2 linked regions of the Microbulbifer sp. A4B17 genome follow. The protein of the gene in region 1 interacts with the protein of each later gene in a pairwise test. Links are inferred from orthologs where the notes say so. Each region holds a gene or a part of one and is shown in the gene's direction. Other genes may lie near its edges.

Evidence for each region.
Region 2: the proteins of typA (region 1) and rlmKL interact in binary tests that used the Escherichia coli proteins (3 or more experiments, as listed by UniProt). The link is inferred for Microbulbifer sp. A4B17 from one-to-one orthologs.

What each region holds. Positions count from the first base shown.
Region 1 is NZ_CP029064.1:4,773,483-4,785,151, forward strand. What follows is about bases 1-2,890. They hold typA (translational GTPase TypA), read left to right. Parts: upstream 1-486; coding sequence 487-2,295; downstream 2,296-2,890. Other genes in these bases: thiI (tRNA uracil 4-sulfurtransferase ThiI), read left to right, coding at 1-286; BTJ40_RS20900 (glycosyl hydrolase family 18 protein), read left to right, coding at 2,789-2,890. In the rest of the region: more of BTJ40_RS20900, read left to right, coding at 2,891-4,795; BTJ40_RS20905 (hypothetical protein), read right to left, coding at 4,911-5,117; BTJ40_RS20910 (macro domain-containing protein), read right to left, coding at 6,158-6,679; BTJ40_RS20915 (diguanylate cyclase), read left to right, coding at 6,858-7,940; BTJ40_RS20920 (VIT1/CCC1 transporter family protein), read right to left, coding at 7,944-8,714; BTJ40_RS20925 (GNAT family N-acetyltransferase), read right to left, coding at 8,726-9,208; BTJ40_RS20930 (hypothetical protein), read right to left, coding at 9,241-10,011; BTJ40_RS20935 (hypothetical protein), read right to left, coding at 10,025-10,606; BTJ40_RS20940 (DUF885 family protein), read right to left, coding at 10,738-11,669. UniProt on the Escherichia coli protein: A 50S ribosomal subunit assembly protein with GTPase and nucleotide-independent chaperone activity, required for 50S subunit assembly at low temperatures, may also play a role in translation.
Region 2 is NZ_CP029064.1:3,138,188-3,149,870, reverse strand. The notes cover bases 1-2,904. They hold rlmKL (bifunctional 23S rRNA (guanine(2069)-N(7))-methyltransferase RlmK/23S rRNA (guanine(2445)-N(2))-methyltransferase RlmL), read left to right. Parts: upstream 1-305; coding sequence 306-2,504; downstream 2,505-2,904. Other genes in these bases: rcsF (Rcs stress response system protein RcsF), read right to left, coding at 2,598-2,904. Also shown: more of rcsF, read right to left, coding at 2,905-3,014; BTJ40_RS14000 (bifunctional serine/threonine-protein kinase/formylglycine-generating enzyme family protein), read right to left, coding at 3,045-5,438; BTJ40_RS13995 (PP2C family serine/threonine-protein phosphatase), read right to left, coding at 5,455-6,372; BTJ40_RS13990 (FHA domain-containing protein), read left to right, coding at 6,701-7,558; BTJ40_RS13985 (glutaredoxin family protein), read left to right, coding at 7,564-7,809; BTJ40_RS13980 (transglycosylase SLT domain-containing protein), read right to left, coding at 7,811-9,817; BTJ40_RS13975 (ATP-binding cassette domain-containing protein), read left to right, coding at 9,974-11,683. UniProt on the Escherichia coli protein: Specifically methylates the guanine in position 2445 (m2G2445) and the guanine in position 2069 (m7G2069) of 23S rRNA. Methylation occurs before assembly of 23S rRNA into 50S subunits.

The sequences.
Region 1 (11,669 bases):
TGTGGAGATCTACGAAGAGCCGGGCAACGCCGTGGTGATCGATATCCGCCACCCGGATGAGGAGGAGCTGGACCCACTGGAGCTGGGCTGCGAAGTACAGACAATTCCTTTCTACCGCCTCAACAACAGCTTCGCCCACCTGGACCAGGAGCGCGAGTACCTCCTGTATTGCTCTAAAGGCGTTATGAGCCGCCTGCACGCCTCACACCTGCTGGACGAAGGTTTTCGCAATGTGGGCGTGCTGCGCCCGCTGATTCCCCACAGACCGGAAACCATTAAGAAGTAACTTCTGCTCAAGGCGCGGGCAACCACCGCCCGCGCGGGTTTTAAAGCGATCAGCGCCCCAGGGCGGTGATTTTTTACTCAAAATCACTCCCAATTGTCATGCGGCCCCCCTATAATCGCCGCCTTTGGCCGGAATGCTGCTGTAGAAACCCCGCAGGCCCCCGCCCCGACTTACCAAGATTTAACGCCCAGAGGCCCCCAGTGATAGAGAATCTGCGCAATATTGCGATTATCGCCCACGTAGACCATGGCAAAACCACCCTTGTGGACAAGCTGTTGTCCCAGTCCGGCACTCTCGACCGCCGCGACGAAGGCGCCGAGCGCGTCATGGACTCCAACGATCAAGAGCGTGAGCGTGGCATCACCATTCTGGCGAAGAACACCGCTATCCGCTGGAATGACTACCGCATCAATATTGTCGACACCCCAGGGCACGCCGATTTCGGCGGTGAAGTAGAGCGCGTACTGTCCATGGTGGATTCTGTTCTACTGCTCGTAGACGCCGTAGACGGCCCCATGCCACAGACCCGCTTTGTTACTCAGAAGGCGTTTGAGCAGGGACTCAACCCGATCGTGGTAATCAATAAGATCGACCGCCCCGGCGCGCGCCCTGACTGGGTGATGGACCAGGTATTCGACCTGTTCGACAGCCTCGGCGCCACCGACGAGCAGTTGGACTTCCCGGTTGTCTACGCCTCCGCTCTGAACGGCATCGCCGGCCTCGACGACACCGATCTGGCCGACGACATGACCCCGCTGTTCCAGATGATTGTGGACAAGGTAGAGCCGCCTAAGGTTGACCCCAAAGGCGCCTTCCAGATGCAGATTTCCGCTCTGGATTACTCCAGCTATGTGGGCGTTATCGGCGTAGGCCGTATTACCCGTGGCACCCTGACCCCCAACCAGCAGGTAGTGGTACTGGACCGCGAAGGCAACTCCCGCAAGGCCAAGGTCCTGCAGGTTATGGGTTACCTGGGTCTTGAGCGCACAGAGGTTGAGCAAGCCAGCGCCGGCGACATCGTGTGTATCACCGGGGTGGGCGAATTGAACATCTCCGACACTCTGTGTGACCCGGACACGCCAGACGCTCTGCCGGCCCTGAGCGTGGACGAGCCCACCGTGAGCATGACCTTCCAGGTGAACGACTCTCCCTTTGCCGGCCAGGACGGCAAGTTCGTCACTTCGCGCAATATCAAGGAACGCCTGGACCAGGAACTGATTCACAACGTGGCCCTGCGTGTAGAGCAAGGTGATTCCCCAGATAAATTCCGCGTATCCGGTCGCGGTGAATTGCACCTGTCAGTACTGATCGAAACCATGCGTCGCGAAGGCTTCGAGCTGGGAGTGTCCCGCCCGGAAGTGGTGCAGAAAGAAGTCGATGGTGAAATCCACGAGCCTTACGAGGAAGTGGTGATCGACGTTGAAGACCAGCACCAGGGTCCAATTATGGAAGAGCTGGGTCTGCGTAAAGCCGAACTCACCAATATGGAGCCGGACGGCAAAGGCCGTGTGCGCCTGACCTTTATCGTGCCTTCCCGCGGCATGATCGGTTTCCGCAACCAGTTCCTGACCCTGACCAGCGGCTCCGGCATCATGACCAGTATCTTCGACCACTACGGCCCGGTAAAACAGGGTGAAGTGGCCAAGCGCATCAACGGCGTTCTGGTCTCCATGGTCAACGGCAAGACCCTCGCCTATGCCCTGTTCGCCTTGCAGGATCGCGGGCGTCTGTTCCTCGGCCACGGTGAAGACATTTACGAAGGCCAGGTTATCGGCATCCACTCTCGCGGCAACGACCTGGTGGTAAACCCCACCAAGGGCAAGCAGCTCACCAATATCCGCGCTGCCGGCACCGACGAAGCCCTGACCCTGACTCCGCCCATTCGTCATACCCTGGAGCAGGCACTGGAGTTTATCGAAGAGGACGAGCTGGTTGAGGTGACTCCCAACCATATCCGCATTCGCAAGAAAATCCTGCAGGAAAATATGCGCAAACGTACGAAGAAATAATTAGTATTTTCTTCAACTTTAAAAAGGGCCCTTTGGGCCCTTTTTTGTTTTGCCATTTCGTGACAAAACCAGTCACTGAAGAGCAACAAGTTTAAATTGCCCCGTGACAAGACTACACAGCGAGGAGCCCATTAATTAATACTGCAAGAGGTCTCGAATAATGCTCGTCAGCGCTCGGTAATTTTTCCCTTTTTTTATACATAAAAAGGAATCATATATTTTTTTGCCGTTAAATAATCGACCATTATTATCGCTAATAGACACAAAAGTTTTTCCTGGAAAGCGCTACTAAATTTTAAGTGCGCATTTTTTATTGTCCCCTTCACAAAACTACAGAGAAAATAAATATAGCCAGTCGGCCACTGATCCCCACAGCTTGCACATTTATTCCACATTTCCCCGCGGAACTTTTACCTCTCCATTTATTCAAATTTTTCCACATATAACGACAAATTTCTTCGTACATAAATAAGACCTATGGGAGGTCAATCTAATGTTTTCTTTCCTGCAATCTCAGGATCGAACAAGGATGTTGGAGGGCAACCGCAGTGAACGCGGATCTAAATTTGGGTTTAAATTAAAAACAGCGGCAGCACTCGCAGCAGCTATCGCCTTAAGTGGAAACGTCAGCGCACAAGAGACAACCAAACGGGTATCAGCCTACTGGGCCGATTGGGAATACTGGGCCGACTCATCCTTCACCCACGACAATGTGGACTTCTCCAGACTCACTCACGTCCAGTACGCCTTCGCCTGGAACGACGAAGATGGCAACATCTACTTTACAGACCCCTATGTTTTCTATGGACTGGGAACCCAGTCTTTTTCTGGCGGCGCCGGTGACGGCCCGGTGAAATGCTCACCGCAGTTTTGGCATCCGTACAGTGAATACGATTCAAGTATTCAACCTGCCGTTTGCCAGGGGTGGAATGATCACGAAACTGGTTTCGTAAAGTCGGTACACGACGCCGGTGCAAAAGCGATCCTATCCATGGGCGGTTGGACCCTCTCACATAAAGTCTCTGAAATGATGGAGAGCGATACCGCGCGTGCCGCCTTTATTGAGAATGCGGTAACGCTCCTGACTGACTGGGACTTCGATGGCCTCGATCTCGACTTCGAGTATCCCGGCTATGAACCTAATGGCGGGCGTTCGATCGACAAAGAAAACTTCACAATACTGCTCACAGAGCTTCGCGAACGCTTCGATGAAGTTGAAGCCGAGACGGGTAAGAGCCTGGAGCTCACCGCAGCCGTAGCTTGTGGCCCCTCGATTGCTGAAGAGGGCTATGATTTTGCCGCAGTGGGAGAGGTCCTCGACTACGTCAACCTGATGACCTACGACTTCGGAGGTGACTGGGACACCGTCGCTCAGCACACTTCTCCGCTGTATCCTTATGAAGGCCAGGTCAACGAAGGCTTCGACGCGGACAGCTGCCGCGACATGTGGATGACCGAAGGTAATATCCCCGCTGAAAAGATCATTCTGGGTATGTCCCACTATGGCCGCAGCGTGGCAGGCGCTACCGCAATTGGCGAGGCCGCATCCGGACAGGACGTCGCCAACTGGGGCTCTGACACCGAAACACGCTACTACCAGATCGTGGAGAAGATGGAGAGCGATTCTTCATTCCAGACGGCCTACGATCCTGAAGCAGTTACTCACTATGGCTGGTTCGAAGATGGCGGTTTCATTTCTTTCGAAGATACAACCTCTATTGCAGAACGCGCACAATACGTGCTCGATCAGGGTCTGGGTGGTGTGATGATCTGGCAACTCCGGGGTGGAATGCTCCAGGAGAACAACGACTATCAATATCCTCTTCTTGATGCTGCACTTGAGGTCTTCGGACAGAGCGGTTCCGATACCGGAGATACCGGAGATACCGGAGATACCGGAGATACCGGAGATACCGGTGACACTGGAGATACTGGTGACACTGGCGATACCGGTGACACTGGCGATACCGGTGACACTGGCGATACCGGAGATACTGGCGATACCGGAGATACCGGAGATACCGGAGATACTGGTGACACCGGAAGCGGCGGTGACGATAGCGGTACCGGAAGCAGCGCCTGTGTTGCATTCGAGCAGCCATATGCCGGCGACCCCGGTTATTCGATCGGTGACGTTGTTATCTATGAAGGTGTTGCCTATGAGTCCAACCACGAACCCAACTGGTGGTCTCCAGACGCTGCACCGTCACTGTGGAGCGAAACCACCTGTCAAACAGAGGACGATAGCTCTGACAATGGCTCCAGCGACGGCTCCGACGACAGCACTGACAATGGCTCCGATGACAACTCTGACGGCAACGAAGGTTCAGGCGAAACTGCTTCCTGCCCTGAGTTCCAGCAGCCATACGCAGGTGACGAAGGCTACCAAGTTGGTGACCTGGTAACCTTCGAAGGCCAGGTATACGTTTCTACCTTTGGTCCAAACTGGTGGTCCCCATCAGCGGCGCCCCAGTACTGGGAAGTAAGCTCGTGCCAGTAATCTGGATACACTTTGGCCGTCTCCTCAAGGAAGGCGGCTGAATGTTTCTTCTAATAAAAAAGGGCCCTTATCGGGCCCTTTTTATTTATCATTTAGTCCGTTCCCAAAAAAATCATTACGGCGTATCTAGTAAGATATGCATCACTTCACCAAAGCTCCCTTTTGACAAATGGTTTTTCAACCAACGAATACCATCATCTGTCAAATTTTGCTCGTACTTAATATGATTTGAATCTCGCAGATAAATTCTTAGCCTGGGATAAGAAGCAACAAATTCCTGCAACCAATAATCAACTAAATTAACTCTATTATTATCATCCATTCTAAAAATGTATTCAGGAATCCAACATTTACATGCTAAACCAGTACCGGTAGTTGTTTCAATCGCCTGAATCTGGCTCCAATTATACTATTCAAAAAAAAAGAGAAAATAAGGAATTAAATTTCACCCTACTGGAGCTGCCAACAAAATAAAGATTTACCCCCCAGGGCCACCCAAGGTAAAAAAGCCAAAAAAATACAGGAAAATCCTAAAATTATTACGGATTGACTGCCTTAATCCATAGCCCCCTGAATATCTCAAGTTTAGAGAGGGTGGAAAATAATATTATAGAAACAAACATTACTGGCAGCATTGAAAAATATATCCCTCATTAGTTAGACCGGCCAAGATAGCTCCCTTAGATAGAAACTCTACTCGCTGAGATACTACATGCTTAAAGTAAGAAATAACTATAGGAGCCACTAATCAAAGAGTAAGTGCGATGACAAGCCAGTCTCACTTGCAGCGAACAACAACGCACCATCTATTTATAGACGGCATTAAAAATTGTAAAAAAGAGGATTTCTTTTTTACTTCAGGAGACTCCTAACCCCGGCATAAAAAACATTTATGCCTTATATCTTCATAGATTTTTTTGTTTCTGTATGCATACTTTACAATGACTCATAGCCACTAAAAGTTTTTTAGATTGAAAATCTCCCCAGAGATATTGGGCATACTTATTAAATCATTAATAACTACCTCTAGTGAATAGATAACTCTTTACAACCAGCGAAAGTAATATTTAGTACGTTAGAACTAAGTGGTTAGGTGGAGGTATGGCACTTAATTGGTCAAAGGAAACGTTAGAAAAGGCTGTATAGCATCTGAATAACTCCCAACTCAGTAGATCGGAGGGCGGCCTGGTAAGTTATTGCCTCTTAGACTGACATGCTATGGCTCTATATGCTTGCACAGTAGAGTTACCTTATATATGTCATATTAGGTCACAGGGGGAACAATTAACTGTATTCAATCAATAGTGTTTTACTAGGTTATTAGCCAAATAGTATGTAATTCATTCACTTACTCGTGAAACATCAATGAGGACCATAAAAACGCTGCTCAACTTTCTGCCACTGCGCCAAAGCTGTTTGTGAGTGCAAACAAACTGTGAGTCGCTCGAATCTTGAGGCATAAGCGCGCAAAACGGCCAACCCCTGATGTGCCGCAATCTCGTGAGGAAAGCGGTTAGTGCCAGCCCCCAGTGCCGGAAACAGTATCGTTTTGCAGCCACGCTCTTTCGCCAACTCCAAAACACTTTCATAGCAATGCCTCAACTGCACTATTGCCTGGCTACCCCATTGATCGCCACTGCTCCACTGGGGCGTAACGGTATGCAACAGGTAATTGACGGGTAAATCATAGGCTCTGGTTAAACGGGCTTCACCTATTGGGCAGGCTCTTTGACTGGCACACTGTGGGATTAGTTGAGTCCCGCAATGGGCATAAATCTGTGCAGAGAGTCCCCGCCCCCGAATAAGATGCTTGTGCGCTGGACACACCAGTGCATCTCCAGACATCGTCAAAATATCACCACAAGTCAGCTGAATTTGTGTCACGATTTCTCAGTTCTAAAGTTTGAGTTACTGATACTGTAGCTTGCTACTTTGGTCGGTGGCCGATTCCCCCTATACTCAGCATTGCTTCACTCCGGCAGTGGCTACCCCCATAGTTGTATGATGCAGGGCGGTCCCGAGCAAGCGGAAGGTTGCAGTCGGTATAGCAACGGGAATGACTATGAGCTCAGGGTATAACAATCAAAACCCCGCGATTTCCACCTCCATTGATGAGGTGCAGCGCATAGATCTGCGCAGACGGATATTGGCTTCCTCTTATATGCTGATATTCGCTATGGCTATCACCGGGGCCATGGCAATTATTGCCCTTACCGCTACCAATATCCTGCAGGCCTCGACACTCTTTATCGTCGCCGTGGTAATTTTATTTGCATATATTACTGTCAATATCATTGGCCCCACTGAAAAAACACCCATGCTGGTGGGCATTCTCCTACTGGTACTATATTTCTACTTACTGCTCACCGGTGGCGTAAACAATACCGGTTTGATGTGGGCAGTTATGTTGGTACCCGGCTTTATCAACCTGTATGGCTATAAAACCGGAACAACTGCCCTATTGGGCATCGGCTTAGCCACAGCAGCAATTCTGTTTTACCCGGATTTCCCAGGGCTCACAGCCAAATATGACACGGCCTATCGCGCGCGTTTTATTGCAGTATTTGGTGCTCTCACCGCCCTGACAGCTCTTCTCGATAGCAGTCGTCACCAGACCCAGCAACTGCTCCAACGGCTAACCGGGGAACTGGAGAGCTATGCGGCAACGGATACGCTGACAGGGCTGGCAAACCGCCGGGAGGCCTTTCGCGCAATTAACGAACTGGAACGTCGCAATGACAAGCTTCAGGATCAATATGTCATTTTGATTGGTGATTTGGATAACTTCAAAATGATCAACGATACCTACGGTCACTCCTTTGGCGACCGTGTATTGCAGGATGTCGCCAAGATTTTGAAAAGTAATACTCGGTCCGAAGATATAGTGGCGCGCTGGGGCGGCGAAGAATTTTTACTGCTGTTGCCAAATACGGATTTAAAAGGTGGCAGTATCCTGGCAGAAAAGCTGCGCCGCAGGGTTTCTACACTTAGCCGCCGCTATACACGCCCGGTTAAAATATCGATTAGCCTGGGGGTCGTCGAGGGCAGCACCAGCGGCAAACCTCTCAATCAGCTATTAGCCGAAGCTGACAAACGTATGTATCGAGCCAAGAACGGCGGTCGTAACAAAGTGGTCGCGGCGTAAGTATCAAGTCACAAAGTGGCGCAACAGATAGCCAACGGTAAGTGCCAGGACTGCCGCGCTGCCACCAAATACCAGGGTTTTTAGGCCCGCCAGCAACAGGTAGTGGGAAAACACCAGGCCTTTACACAACCCAATGGCGAAAAAAGCGCAGGCCGATAAACCTGCACTCGTATAAAATTGTTCGGCGGGATTAAGACTGTGGAGAAGGTAGGGTAACAAGGGAATAGCACCCACACACAGAAAAGCGACAAAGGTCATCAGTGCCGCCCTCAGAGGTTTATGCTCCGCACGACTTATGCCGTACTCTTCCGCCAGCATTGTCTCTATCCACAGCTTTTGGTTCGCAGTGATGGTAGCGACAATATTATCGAGAACCTCTCCGCGAAAACCTTTCTGATAAAAAATCTGTCGAATCTCCTCCCTCTCTCCCTCAGGAACTAGAGCGATATGCTCGCGCTCAGTGTTCGTGGCAGCAGCCCGCTGCTCACGCTCCACACTGGCAGCTTCATAATTACTCACCGCCATACTGAAACCATCGGCTATAAGGTTGGCAAATCCCATTACAAGTACAACCGCTTCGGAGAAACCTGCACCGAAAGCACCGGCAACAATAGCAAAGGTGGTCACGCAACCATCTATCGCTCCCAGGACAAAATCAGAAAGCTGCTGTGATCGCGGCTGGCGCTGCAGGCGCGCTTCAATACGCTCCGGCCGGTGCTCTTCAATTAAAGCTTCTCGGCTATCCTGCTTGCGCCTTGGGTTTTGCCGTTCCATAACTCTGCGATCTACTGTAAAAAACGCTGCAAAACATAGGCATCCCGCAACTTTCCCGAGGAGTCAGTAAATGCTTTGTCCAGCGTCTCGATAATAGAAAATCCCAACTCCGTATAGAGCGTAATTGCCGGCAGGTTGTCGCTGGGAACGTAGTTAAACTGCATCTGCAGGTAACCAGCATCCTGAGCTCTGGAAATAGCATGCTGGACCAATGCTCGGCCTACACCGCGATCGCGCACTTCCGTGTGTACCAAAAAGCTGGCTGTCGCAACATGGCTGTTAATACCTGGAAAGTTAACCCCCAGCTTGTACACCCCCAATAAGTGCGGCAGCTCTTCAGCAACATACGTCTGTAAGTCTTCATTGAGCCATTGGGCAGAGAAAGCTTCTCGACTGATTTTATTTGAGTAACGAAGTTCACCACTACTTCGCACGGCGCAAAATAGACTCCATATACCCTCGAGATCGCTATCTGTTGCTTGCCGAATTTCCATTGAAGTCCATATCTTAGGCGGCATTCCGCACTTTAATCGCGCACAATAAAGCTGCCCCGGTCAACACCGGTATTCCCGGTCCTGGGATCGTAGGCATACAGCACAACTTCATAAACACCGGGCACATCTGTCGCAAAGGGTGCACTAAAGGTGTTCATCATTTCCTGAATCTCCAGTGGCACACGGGCAAATGGTTTGCCATCCCGTTTTATCAATGCAACAACTTCGATCTTACTGCCGTCCCAAAGACCGCCATCGGTAAGTGAACAGCCACACATCATCACAACGTTGGCACGAATCTCAAAGGGGCTCTGATCCAAACCGGTATAGAGATGTGTCTGGGGGCTGATTAAATCCACCAGCATTCCAGGAATTTCTACAATCAGCCCATCGCCAGTAATCGGCTTACCCGGAACCAGCCAGGTCTGTGTCTGCGCGACCACCCGGGCCTGCTTTTTAATATATGGAGCCAGAACTTCCACTGTCAGGAAAATCGGCTCACTGATATCTAGTGTAGCGGTAAATTGTGCAGCACCATCAGCTATGGGCTGGTACCTCGCGCGGGGCGTTTTCATAATCTTTGTGGTATCCCCGGTACTCCCTTGGGTGAGTCCTTTGGCGAGAATCTCACCAGAATCAGCATCGCGGATAATGACCATAGCACCGCCGATAGAGGTACCGATAAACTTGGCATCCATAGCCTTAGCACGCACAGTAATTTCTGTGGGTGTAGTTTCCGCGCACAAAAAGGAGCTGAAAAACTGTAATACCAGTGCTAAGGCAAAAATTCCTATATTCTTCATAGCTAGCTCCCTTTTACTCAAAGCCCAGTAAAAAATAGATCCCAAAAATAACAAATGCCCATAACACAGCACCTATTGCCAGCCAGATTAAATTCCAAGGGGTAAACTTTGAATTCGCGCGCCCCGAAATATCACCATTAACCGTATTGGCAGCCTTCTGTCCCTCATAGAGTGGCCACAGCATCAAGGGCAATAAAAGGATACTGATTAAATCGATCAATGAAATCTCATCGGAATAATAAGAAACCCTGTCAGCAACAGATCCGGCAATCGCAAAAACCACATAAAATGTGGCCCAAAGCCCGGGAGCCCAACGGTAATCTAGCCCGGCCTCCTCGATACGACTTTGAATTCTCGAAAAAAGGGAGTGAGTGAAAAAGATAGAGAATATCGCCCGCATAACCGGCCACATATCCTCGCCACTGACACGCCGATATTCTGACCAATGACGGTAAAACCAATAAACAGAATACAGCCCCATAGTGCCGAGACTCATCACCCAGAACTTGGTTGGTGACACTACATAAAATTGTGCCTCACCCTCCGAGACAATATCTAATTCAGACTCCGGAGCGGAGTATATATTTGTATCCATTGTGAACTGTCCATAAATAAAAATCGCAGGGAAAACCAGCCTTCCCCTATACACAGACGATATTCACAGAAATAGGCCCAATAAAAAAGCCGGGCATAGCCCGGCTTTTTTATTGGGGTCAGAACAGAAGCTTATGATTGCTTCACTGATTCAACCCAGGAAGCCACGCGGCTCTCCAAAACTGGTACAGGCAGAGCACCACCACCCAATACAGTATCGTGGAATCCGCGAATATCGAACTTTTCGCCCAGTTGATCCTCAGCCTGCTTGCGCAGCTCCTGGATCTTCAGCATACCGATTTTGTAAGCAGTAGCCTGACCCGGCCAAGTCAGGTAACGGCGCACTTCGGAACGAACCGCTGTTTCGGGAATTGCGGAGTTTTCCAGGAAGTACTCCACTGCCTGCTCTTCGCTCCAATCTTTAGCATGCAGGCCGGTATCGACGACTAAGCGAATAGCGCGCCACATTTCAGCAGTCAGATGACCAAATAAGTTGTAGGGATCTTCATATGCTCCCATTTCCTTGGCCAGTTTCTCGGAGTACAGCGCCCAGCCCTCTACGTAAACAGTGAAGTGGGCCTGGGTACGAAACTGTGGGATACCCTCCAGCTCCTGAGCAATAGAGATCTGCATATGGTGACCGGGGTTGCCCTCGTGATAGGCGACGGTTTCCATATCAGTCGTGGAGTAGGCACTCATATCGGACAGGTGCGCATAGTAAATACCCGGGCGGGAACCATCTGGAGTGCCGGGGTAGTAGTGCTGGGCACCGCCATCCTGCTCGCGGAAAGCTTCAACCCGCTTTACGACCAACTCGGCTTTCGGCAGCAGGCCAAAGTATTCCGGCAACTTCTTGGTAATGTTATCCAAAAATGCCGTTGAGTCATCCAGGTAGCCCTGGCGGCCTTCGTCGGTATTCGGGTAGTAGAACTGGCCATCTTCACGGATAAACTTGAAGAAGTCCTGCAGGCTTCCCTCGAAACCCACCTGCTTTTTGATCGTTTCCATCTCACCACGGATACGCGCCACTTCTTCGAGACCGATATTGTGAATCTGGTCAGCGG
Region 2 (11,683 bases), 1.6 Mb from region 1 along the record:
AAAGTGGTTGAGCGGGGATCGGAATATGCCATTACAGTTCTGTACCCATCGTGCCGGGGTGACTCATGGGGCAAGTAGTATTTGACGGCAGGGCGTGTTCTCTTCTGCCACAAAGTGGGATAATCGTCCTCTTTTAGGGCAAAGCTCTAGTGCTCAATTTCCCTGGGTAAGGGAATGAGAAGTCTTTGCCTCCGGATTTTATTTGTGCGAGATGATGGCGCAGACTTTTTGCTGGCACCTTTAGGCAAGAGGTCTTTGGCGATGCACAAAATTCCTCCAAAGGAGGAAATTAATGAGTAAGTATTTTGACAGATTTACAAACTGAAGAACTTGAGTTTACAGCTACCTGCCCCAAGGGAATAGAGGGGCTACTCGCCAATGAATTACGTGAACTGGGTGCGGAGTCCGTGCGGGAGCAGCCGGCGGCAGTGTATTTTTCCGGTACCCTCAAGCTGGCATACCGCTGCTGTCTGTGGAGTCGCTTGGCCAACCGTATTCTGTTGCGCCTGGCGCAGGTGCATATATCCACTGCGGAAGACCTGTACCGGGCGGTTGCTGAGCAAGCCTGGGAGCTGCATATTCGCCCTTCGGGCAAACTCTGGTTGCAGTTTTCTGGAACAAACCGAGCCATTCGCAATAGCCAGTTTGGTGCTCAAAAAGCAAAAGACGCCATTGTCGATCGCCTTCGCCAACAGTTGGGAGCTCGTCCCAGTATTGAAAAGCACCACCCGGATTTGACAGTAGCCCTGCGCTTGCACCGGGATAAGTTGGATATCGCGATCGATCTGAGCGGCGATAGCCTGCACCGTCGTGGATACCGAACCCATATTGGCGCGGCGCCACTAAAAGAGAACTTGGCTGCAGCCCTGCTGCTGCGCGCCGGTTGGGCAAAAATTGCTGAAGAAGGTGGGGCCCTGCTCGATCCGATGTGTGGTTCGGGCACTATTCTGGTTGAGGCCGCGATGATGGCTGCCGACATAGCACCAGGGCTGATGCGGGATAGTTTTGGTTTTGAGCGCTGGTTGAACCATCAGAGCGACATCTGGAATGAGCTTCGCGAGGAGGCGTTGCAGCGTCAAGGCATTGGCCTGGCTCGTGAACTGCCAGAGATTCGCGGTTACGATGCCGATGCGAAAGTGCTGTTTGCGGCCGAGGCTAATATTGCCCGGGCTGGACTGGAACGCCAGGTACGGGTGAGTTGCCGCCCGGTAGCAGGGTTTAGAGTGCCGAGTCATAGGGAGGTCAAGGCGGGATTGGTTTTGACAAACCCACCTTACGGAGAGCGCTTGGGTGAGCAGGAGGCCCTGCGAGAGACCTATTTTGAGCTGGGGCGGCAATTAAAAGCTGAATTTCCGGGCTGGTTGGTCGGTGTATTTACCGGCAACCCGGAACTCGGTTATGCCACTGGCTTGCGCTCCCACAAGCAGTACCAGCTCTACAATGGCAGCATTCCCAGCCAATTACTGATGTTTGAGGTTCGGGCTCAAGGTGGGGCGGTCGTGAGTGAAGACACTGGGCCGAAGCTTTCACCCCAGGCGGAAATGGTAGCCAATCGCCTGCGAAAAAACCTGCGCACAACGGGCAAATGGGCGGCGAGAAGTGGTGTGGATTGCTATCGTCTCTACGATGCTGACCTACCGGAGTACGCGGCAGCAATCGATGTCTATAAAACCCTGGATGGGGGTGTTTATGCGCACCTGCAGGAATATCGCCCACCGGCCACTATTGAAGAAGAGAAAGCTCGGGGACGTCTGCGGGACTTATTAAGGGCCCTCCAGTCCGTACTCGAATTGCCCCGCGCCAATATCAGTATCAAAGAGCGCCGTCGCCATAGCCATAAGGGCGGGGGTAAGGGCGGGAGTCAGTACCAGAAGCAGACTGAATCGAGAAAGGAGCTCTGGGTTGGGGAGTATGGCGCTGAGCTGGCTGTGGATCTGTGGAGCTACCTGGATACAGGGCTTTTCCTGGATCATCGCCCGGTGCGCAAATACCTGCGAGAAATTTCTGCCGGTAAAACATTCCTGAACCTTTTCTGTTATACCGCCAGTGCGACGGTCCAAGCGGCTCTGGGTGGTTGTAAGCAGAGCACTAGCGTCGATATGTCGCGAACCTATCAAAACTGGGCGGCACAAAATTTCCGTGCTAATGGTATGGACCCTTATCGCCATCAGTTGGTTGAGGCCGATTGCCTGCAGTGGCTTGAGTCTGCCCAGCAGAACAGGAAAGGCCATTATGATTTGATTTTCCTGGACCCCCCGAGTTTTTCCAATTCCGCCAAGATGAGCGGTGTATTGGATGTCCAGCGGGATCACGGCAAGTTGATTCGTCAGTGTATGTCCCTGTTGTCACCCCAGGGGCGCCTGGTATTCTCCAACAACTTGCGCAGCTTTAAGATGGATGAAGAAATTTCTAGCGAATTTTCAGTGAAAAAACTGAGTCTTCTGGATAAGGATTTTCAGCGCAACCCTAAAATTCATAATGTTTGGGAGCTGCAGGCAAAGTAAACTTGCAAAAGGGGGGCGGCCTTTAGAGGGAGTTTTGGTAAGTAGGCATAGAGCCGGCTTCGTTTTTAGATCAGTCGGCCCCTTACTTTATAGTTAAAATGCTTGATATGGTGTGTTTGGCCGGCCACGAGCTTCCTGATGTTCATTGTGTTCTGGAATTGCATAAGCCGTGCCACTGCACTCAATAAATTCTAAGCAACCCGCAGAAACTTGTGCAGAGCAACCTTCGACAACTATGGCGTTCCCGCCAAGGTTGTGGGTTTTGATTTTTAGTAATTTTTTAATGTTTTCTGGCCTGGGTTTTTCATCAGAGGATGAGGCTTGGCAGCTGCTTGCAGATACTCTACCCAGTAGAGTCCCATTACTTCGATGAACCTCTGCGAAAGAGTATTCTTTTATCAGAGTGGACTTTACTTTACCGGAGATGTATTGATCTGCGTTTGTTCGGAGTTCTATACCGCTACAGCCGGTAAGTAAAAATAAAGAGATAGCGAATATCAATCGTTGCATTGAAGTTCCTTCTATTATTTTAGTTAGGTCTTATTGATCAAGTTCCATCACAACACGTATTCCGACATCCTTAGAGCGTGCTGTTTCATTTAGGCCTTTTCGATAGTCAGAAGATATTTTGCTAGAGGTGTCGCGCATTGAACCGCCTTTCACTGTGTGAAGCTGGCAGCCGTTAATCTTTACCGCCGTAGCAATGGTTTTTGTGGGGTCGTAGCCTGCCTGGTAGCAGTCCTCCACCCACTCAGCGACATTCCCCGCCGTATCAAAAAGGCCAAATGGATTTGCTTGATAATGTCCCACGGGGGCTGTACTGATGCTGAACAGTTTCGTGAACTCGCTGGAGCAACCTCGGCGACAATTGGCTTTTCCCCTTGCATCATTGGAAGCCCACCAATATGGATGTGAGTTGCCTCCCTTGGCAGCGTATTCCCACTCAGCTTCACTGGCCAGTCGGTAATGCTTGCCAGATTCCTTCGACAACCATTTCACATACCTTTGAGCATCCCGCCAGGTCACATTGATGACAGGTCTGTCGCCGCGTCCCCAGCCGGCATCGCTTGGCTTGGCGCTGCCAGTAGCCTCGGCAAAGCGATCGTACTCGGCAAAAGTGACTTCATAAATAGAGATGGCAAAGTCCTGCTTGACCTGCACTCTGTGTGCGGGGCTGGCCAATCGCCGCTGGTTACTGCCCATAGTAAAGCTGCCGGCTCCCACGGCGACCATTTTGGGTCCCAGGCCACCGGAAGAGAGTTCAGACTGAAACCTCTTGCCAATAAAGTAGGCACGCTCCAACTTAACCTCTATTTCCAGGTTCTTTTCCTCTAGTAGGACCCATTGGCGAGCTTTGCTGAAGCCCGGCTTACTCACTTCGATATCGTACCTGCCAGGCTTTAGTGCAATGCCTGGCTGGTATCGCGGAGTTATATTCATAACCCGTACACGGGCGTCAAGGGGTTGCGTGTTGATGGTCAGGCTGTACAGCTGGTCTTGGCTCTCGATTTCTGGCTTTTTGGGCTGAAGTGCGGTCTCTTCTGAGGGCTTTCTATTGTCACTTTCAATGGGTGCTTTGTTACTGGTGGTGGGTGTCAGGGGTTGTAGGCCTGGTGCAAGGAGCGGCTCTTCTTGCGCAATTTTTTCCTGTTTATCTGGGTTGGAATCCTGCGGCTTTATTGGTTTGGATTTTTCTGTTCCATGAGAGGTTTCAGAGACTGCCTCCGTCTTTTCACTGTCAAGAAGCGAGGTTGCGGTAAATTCGGCAGCGCTGTCCAGCACTGGTATTCCCAGCAGCCAACCCGCCTTGTAATCAATAACGCTGTACAGGCCCCAGGTTGTGGTGAGGCAGAGAGCAATTAATGTACTCGTAAGCCAGGAGCGCTTGTGCTTTGTTGGCTCGGCGAGGAACTGTCGCAGGCGCACTACTGTGTCTTGCTCTTTGCGTTCTGGCCGCTCTGATGTTGCTGTTCCTTTCCATCTGGCTGCAATGTTTCCGAGCCGGCCTGTCACACTGCCATAGATTGTCAATATCAATGCTTTTGCCAGGCTGGCGCTGTTTAAGGATGAATTGTTGAGCTGGCTAATTTGATTTGCGGGCTTCCCGGCGAGTGCTGCGACCAAGTCATCTGCGGCATCGGCGATATCCAGGCCACGCTGGAAACGTTTATCCGGATCCTTGGCCAGAAATCGATCGAGCAGAGGCTGATAGAGTGCGTGGCGGGCTGGTAGTCTTGGTATTGGGTCGGTCAGGTGTTTAATCGCTATGGCGACGGCTTCATCTGCCTGGTAGGGCACGGCCCCTGTGAGCATTTCATAGAAAACAACCCCGAGGCTGTAGAGGTCGGCACGACCGTCAACCGCTGCTCCACGCGCTTGTTCCGGGCTCATGTAGTGTGGGGTGCCCACAACCATGCCACTATTTGTCATGCGGGTGGTTCTAGCAATAGCTCGGGCCACTCCAAAATCGCTGAGCACGGCCGATCCATCTTCACGAAACAGGATATTTTCCGGTTTCAGGTCTCGATGTACATAGCCTTTGCTGTGGGAATGGTCCAGGGCCATGGCGACCTGGCGTACCACATTGAGCGCTTCCAGCGGCTCCAGTCCACCCTTACCCAGCCGCTCAGAGACCGAGCCCCCGGGCATATAGTCCATTGCGATATAGTTCAGGCTACGATAGCGGCCAATGTCGTGAATACCGACGATGTTGGGGTGTGAAAGCTGTCCGACGATATTCGCTTCCCGCTGGAATCGTTCGCTAAAAATAGGATCAGCATTCAATACTGGTGACATAACCTTGAGTGCAACCTGCCGGCCTACACTGCGCTGCACAGCTAGGTAAACCGAAGACATCCCGCCCTGATTGATCTTCTTAAGGATGCGGTAGCCCGGTATTTGCAGTGAGGAGGTACCGCTATTGACGACTTCCATTTGTGCTTTCCCTATTTCAAAGCAGGAATGAAAGTCCGTAGGCAGCTGCGCTGGCTAGAGCGACTGCAAGTAGGAGAATGAGGGGGCGATATTTTCTGGTTGTGGAGCCGGGTGGGTTGGGCTCTCTAATTGAATCAAGGGAAGTGGTGGGGGAGAGTTGTGCCGCAGCCGGAGCATCTATGACCTGAACGGTGACGTTGTCCTTTCCTCCCGCATCAAGCGCTGCTGCAATTAGAAGTTCTGTGGCCCTGTGGATATCACTGTTTTCTGCCAATATCTGAGTGATTAAATCAGCTGGTACTTCAGAGCTAAGTCCGTCGCTGCAGATAAGTAGCCTCTGCCCTGCAGCCCAGCGATAGGATACCCGGTCTACCTCAAGCTTGGGATTGGTACTACCGCCGATACATCGAGTAATGACGTGTCGGTTGGGGTGGATGGCGGCCTCCTCAGAGTTGATAGCGCCCGAGTCCATCAACATCTGTACGTAGGAGTGGTCACTGGTAAGTTGGGTGAGTTTTCCTTTACCCCCTCCTGGAGCCCACAGATAAGCGCGGCTGTCGCCTACCCAGTAGATATGGAAATAGTCGCCTTCTTCGGCAACAACGACTGCAGTGGAGCCCATATTGGCTGCAGTTTGCTCGTCACCCAGTAATAAAGCATGCGCTTTTTGCAGGGCGCGCTCATAGTGCCTGTCAGTTTCCGCCGATTTTTGGATTTCTTCAACAACAGTTTTGCTGGCGAGTTCACCAGCATGGTGACCGCCCAGGCCATCGGCGACAACCCAGATGCCTTTGTCTTCAGCAGCCCAATAGGCATCTTCGTTCTGTTCACGTCTATAGCCGGTATGGGTGGCGCCGGCACTGCGTGTAGCATCTTTGCTATTCTGAACTGTCCCGCTGTGCCGTGATACTTCGCGTACTTTGGCTTCACTCACTGGCGTGCAACTACCTGTAATTTATTTTGATCTTTCTAACGGTGACAACCCTCCGGTAATCACACGCCTCTTCCCTGCTGCGCTTTCGGCTTACTCGGGTTGCCGATCGCTTAAGTTAGGTCATCGCTGAACTCAATGTGTTAAATACTAGACCTTTGGGGCATTTTAAGCTGCAAACCGAATCACACGCTAATGATATTGCCCATGATAAACTCAACTTTACCAGTAAAAGTGAGCGTTTCGGCTGCTTTTTAACATTAGTTAAGCTCACTGTCTTCAATAATCGGACAATTTTTACACGTCCTTTATGGCTTTAGGAGCGGCTTCGATGCTCAAACTTTGTGATGTAAATGATCTCGGTCAGAGCGTCTGGCTGGTATCTCCGGGAGTAACTGTGGGGCGGGCACAGAGTAGCGACTTGTGTATCGCGGATGATTCCATTGCGAAGTCGCATCTGAAAATCGCAGTTGATGGCGATACTCTTACTCTGCACAATTTATCGGGTGCGGCCCGTATACTGCTAAACGGCAAGTCAACTGGTACTCCCTGCCAATTAAAAATAAACGATCAGATCAAAGTGGGCAGCCGTTTACTTCAGGTGATCGATCCCAAGGTTACTAAGCTTAAATCTGATTCCCCCAGGGCAACATCCAGCAAAGGTATTGCCTGGGCGCTGCGGGCCAATCACCGGGCTATTGCGGGAAAGGTATTCCCAGTGAAGGAAAGCGCAGTAGTAGGGCGTTCTGATGAGTGCGACATTACTTTTTCCCTTTCTCACCTTTCTCGCCGTCATGCCCGTCTTGAGGTAAGAGAGGGTCTGCTGTTTGTTATTGACCTGGGTTCGGCAAATGGGACTTTTGTCAATAATAGAAAAGTGAGCGAGAGCCGGGTGCGCAGAGGGGATGAGCTTCGATTCGATACTTTAAGTTTTTCGATTGTAGGTCCGGCTGATGATAATAACCGTACGGCCGTACGCCCGGCTTTACCGGAGTTCGAGATGCGCAGTGCACCATCCCTTCCAGGGGAAGCGGTTACAGTTCCTCACGCAATACAACCCAGCAGTTTGCCAGAGGAAGAGGTGGAAGATAAGCCAAAGGCCAAAGGCAAAGTCTGGTTGTTGGTCACTGTTTTAGTGTTGGGCGCTGCCGGGTACCTCTGGGGCACTAATCAGGGTTTTATTGGGTGAGCAATATGAGAGAGCTTTTACTCTACACTACTTTAGGTTGCGGGTTGTGCGAAAAAGCCAAAATTGAAATTTGGCCCGTATTGGAAAAATTTAATCTGCGCCTTCGCGAGGTGGATATCGCTGAGGACGAAGCACTGATGGAGCGCTTTTCGATCCGTATACCGGTGATTGGCCTGGGAGACCCTGAGGATGTCTGCTCCTGGCCGTTTGACCGGGAGCAGTTGCAAGACTGGCTGGAAGCGCGGCTTTAACTCACAGCCGGCTCGCAGCCTCGCTCTCCCGCAGCATTTGTAGTTTTGTACCACTTCGGTAGGCGTAAATTACCGAGTAGGCGAGTACATTTTGCACATAGTTACGAGTCTCGCTAAACGGGATAGTTTCAATCCACACATCATATGGCAGCTGCTTGCGAGTCTCTTTTAGCCACCTCGCCACGCGGGTTGGTCCAGCATTATAGGCGGCGGCCGCTAGAAAGCGGTTGTTGTCAAAGCGGTTGAGCAAAGTGCTTAAGTAGAAACTGCCCAGTGCGATATTGGTACTGGGGCTCAACAGATCCCAGCTGCGACGGTAGCGTACGCCTGCTCTACGCGCTGTAGCTTTTGCTGTGGATGGAAGAAGTTGCATTAATCCCAGGGCGCCGGAGCTCGATTTTGCATCGTGGCTGAAGTGGCTCTCCTGGCGTGCCACGGCGTAAATTAAGTAAGGTTCCAGTGCGGAACTCTGAGCGCCGACCTGTTTACTGACATCTTGAACAATATCGGAAAATGCGAGAGGGAAGCGCAGTTCCAGGTCGTCAAGGTAGTCAGCCGCAAGCACCGATTGAATTGATTTATGGTACCAGCCCCAGGCGCTGGCGACCTTTCCGGCTGCCAGCAATTCCTGGTGGTCCATGGTCCGCGTGGCATAACTCCATTCCCTGCGAGCGTGGAAAAGTTCCCCTATCGCCTGTAATTCGCGAGCTCTCTGCAATTCGGGACGCTTGGCCATATCCTGCACCTGGATTGGGGTGATTGGCGCTGGCCGGTGCTCAAAACTGTATTGCTGCCCTAAAGTGTCCGCTGCGAGGAAGCCGTAGTAACTGCGGTTGCGAGCGGCTTTGCGATAGAGGTGAGAAGAAGCTTCCGAGCTTCCTTTGCCGTACAGCTCCTCCAGACAGCGGGCCTTCCAGTAGATCCAGCGGTCGAGTTGCTGCTTGTCTTCCGGCAAACGGTCAATCCAGAAGGCGACCTGCTGCCAATTTAACTCGCGCAGGGATTGCCTGGCGAGCCACTCGATGGTGCGGCCGTCTGTCACTGTGTGATGTTCAACCAGTTGCTGCAGTCGCTGCATATTATCCTGGCGGGCAAATTGTCGCGCCAAATGCTTGAACATGGCTTCCTGCTGGGCATCGGAAAAAAGATAACTGGCCTGATAGCGATGCCAGGCAGTTTCAGCTTTGACGGCGTCCTTTTTTGCCAGCTGGTGTAGGCCGTGCAACACAATATCGCGATACTCCAGTGGGTTGTAGGCGAACTGGGAGTGGGTGAGGAGATTCTGTGGGTTGCGATGAATCGATCGCAAAAGTTTGGCTTTCTGTGCTAGGGCTGGAGTCATTTTTTTGGCGATATAACGTGCCAAATCGAGGTTGCCCTCCTCGACTGCCAGCAGGTGTCGCTTCCAGGCGAGTTCTTGGGTCAGGCCTCCGCTCTTCATCCACCGGGCAAAAACCGGATCACACTCCTCAACTTGGGATCGCCCGACAAGCCAGAGTTCTGATATCAGCTTCTGAGTTTCTCCCTGGAAACCGTCCCGTCGCGATAGGGCATCGGCGTAGTAGCAGCGGAGAGAGGCGCGACTGTACTGTTCAGGTTGGTAATAGCGCAGGAAAGTCGCATATTTCTTCTGGCTGCCGAGTTGACGCAGCAACCTGACCATCATCCAATCGCCGATGGCTGTGCCTCTATTGTTTTCTAAAAATTGATCAATTTCTTCTAAAGGTAATTGGTGCAGTTTTTCACTGAGCTCCCAATAGTCAATATAAGCGGCAAGTGGATAATCTTTCAGTTCAGCTTTGAGCGTCCGCAGGTGCCGTCGGTCCTTGTTTTTGATCGCCTGCCGGGACTGGTGCAACTTTTGTCTCTGTGCTGCACGATCACTTTCGGACACCTCCGGTGCCTTAAGGGTTGCCTGAACTGGTTGTCCATATACGGGCAGAGCTCCAAAGAGATAGGCGATGATTAGGGCGGAAAGAAGCGCGATTCCTTTTGCGTCAGCTGACATCTCAATTACCTCAGTTGGACATGTGTTTCCAGCTATGACTGACTATACGGTAAAAACGCGTAAAATAGCTGATTTTTCACAGAACCCGAAAGAGCCAACTTCGCTTCTTTCATCAGCGGGAATGAGGTTCGGGTTTGATAATTGTAGTGCCTATTTATGTTGCTTCTATTGGATGGGGTCAGTCTTCGTTACGGGACCCAGGTACTGGCAGATAATGTCAGCGCAAAAGTTGAGCGTGGAGATCGTATATGCCTGGTGGGGCGGAATGGGGAGGGAAAATCCAGCCTGTTGCGCCTTATTGCCGGGCAAATTGACGCAGATAGCGGCGAGATTGTTCGTGCCAGCGGTATGGTTCAGGCGGTATTGGAGCAGGAATTGCCCGCCGATTGTACCGACTCTGTCTACGCATATGTGGCGAAGGGGTTGGGTGACATCGGCGCTGTTTTGTCGGCGTACCGGGAGTCCCCAACAGCGGATCTTCAGGCCAGAATCGAATTGGCTCACGGTTGGGAATTGTTGCCAAAAGTAGACAGTGTTTTGGATCGTTTGGGGCTCAATGCGGACGAAAGAGTTGCCGACCTCTCCGGTGGTTGGCAGCGTCGTGCGGCTCTGGCTCGTGCACTGGTGGTGGAGCCGGATCTGCTGATTCTCGATGAACCCACCAACCACTTGGATATTACTGCGGTAGAGTGGCTGGAGAATTTCCTTGCCAGCTATCGCGGCGCCCTTTTGTTTGTGAGTCATGATCGTGCTCTGGCGCAACGCCTGGCCACCAGTGTCTGGGACCTGGATCGCGGATACTTGCGGACCTTTCGCTGTAAATTTGATCGTTACCAGGAAGAAAAGGAGAAGCTTCTCGAAGAAGAGGCAAAAAATGAGGCCCTGTTTGATAAGAAGTTGGCGCAGGAGGAAACCTGGATTCGCCAGGGGATCAAGGCGCGCCGGACTCGCAATGAAGGGCGGGTAAGAGCGCTTCAAGCGCTGCGGCGCCAGAGGGAGGCGCGCCGGACCCAGCAGGGGATTGCCAAGATGGCCCTGGATAGTGGTGAGATGTCCGGCAAGCTGGTCGCTGAGTTGAAGGGGGTCACTTTCGCCTATCCCGATGAACAGCCGCTGATTAGAGATTTGTCATTCACGCTGATGCGCGGAGATCGGGTCGGTTTAATCGGCCCCAACGGTGTCGGTAAAAGCACTTTGATCAAGTTGCTGCTGGGAGAGTTAAAGTCCCAGGAGGGAAATGTTCGCCTGGGGACCAAGCAGCAAGTGGCTTATTTCGATCAGCGCCGGGACCAGCTGAATCCCGATTTAACCGTGCTCGATAATGTCGCTGAAGGTCGCGACTCCGTGACTATTGGCGGAAAGAGTCGCCATGTAATGTCTTATCTGGCAGATTTTCTTTTTAGTGGCGTCAAAGCTCGCACAAAGGTCAGTGCCTTGAGTGGTGGAGAGAGAAATCGCGCCTTGCTGGCAAAATTGTTTAGCCAGCCCGCCAATATTTTAGTGCTCGATGAACCCACCAATGATCTGGATGTAGAAACTCTGGAACTGCTTGAGCAGTTACTGCTCGACTTCGGCGGCACTGTTTTGCTGGTGAGTCACGACCGCGCCTTCCTGGATAATGTGGTGGGATCATGTCTCGCATTTGAAGGTGATGGTCGCATTCGCGAATACGTTGGTGGCTATGGTGATTTTGTACGCCAAGGGGGCAGCTTTGTTGCAGAGCTGAAAGAAGCAAAGCCTGCGGCCAGTAAACCGAAAGAGAAGCTTCAGGAGGAGGCTCCGGCGAAGAAAAAGAAACTGAGCTATAAGCTGCAGAGAGAGCTGGATAGCCTTCCCATCTTAATTGAGACTCTGGAAGAAGAGATT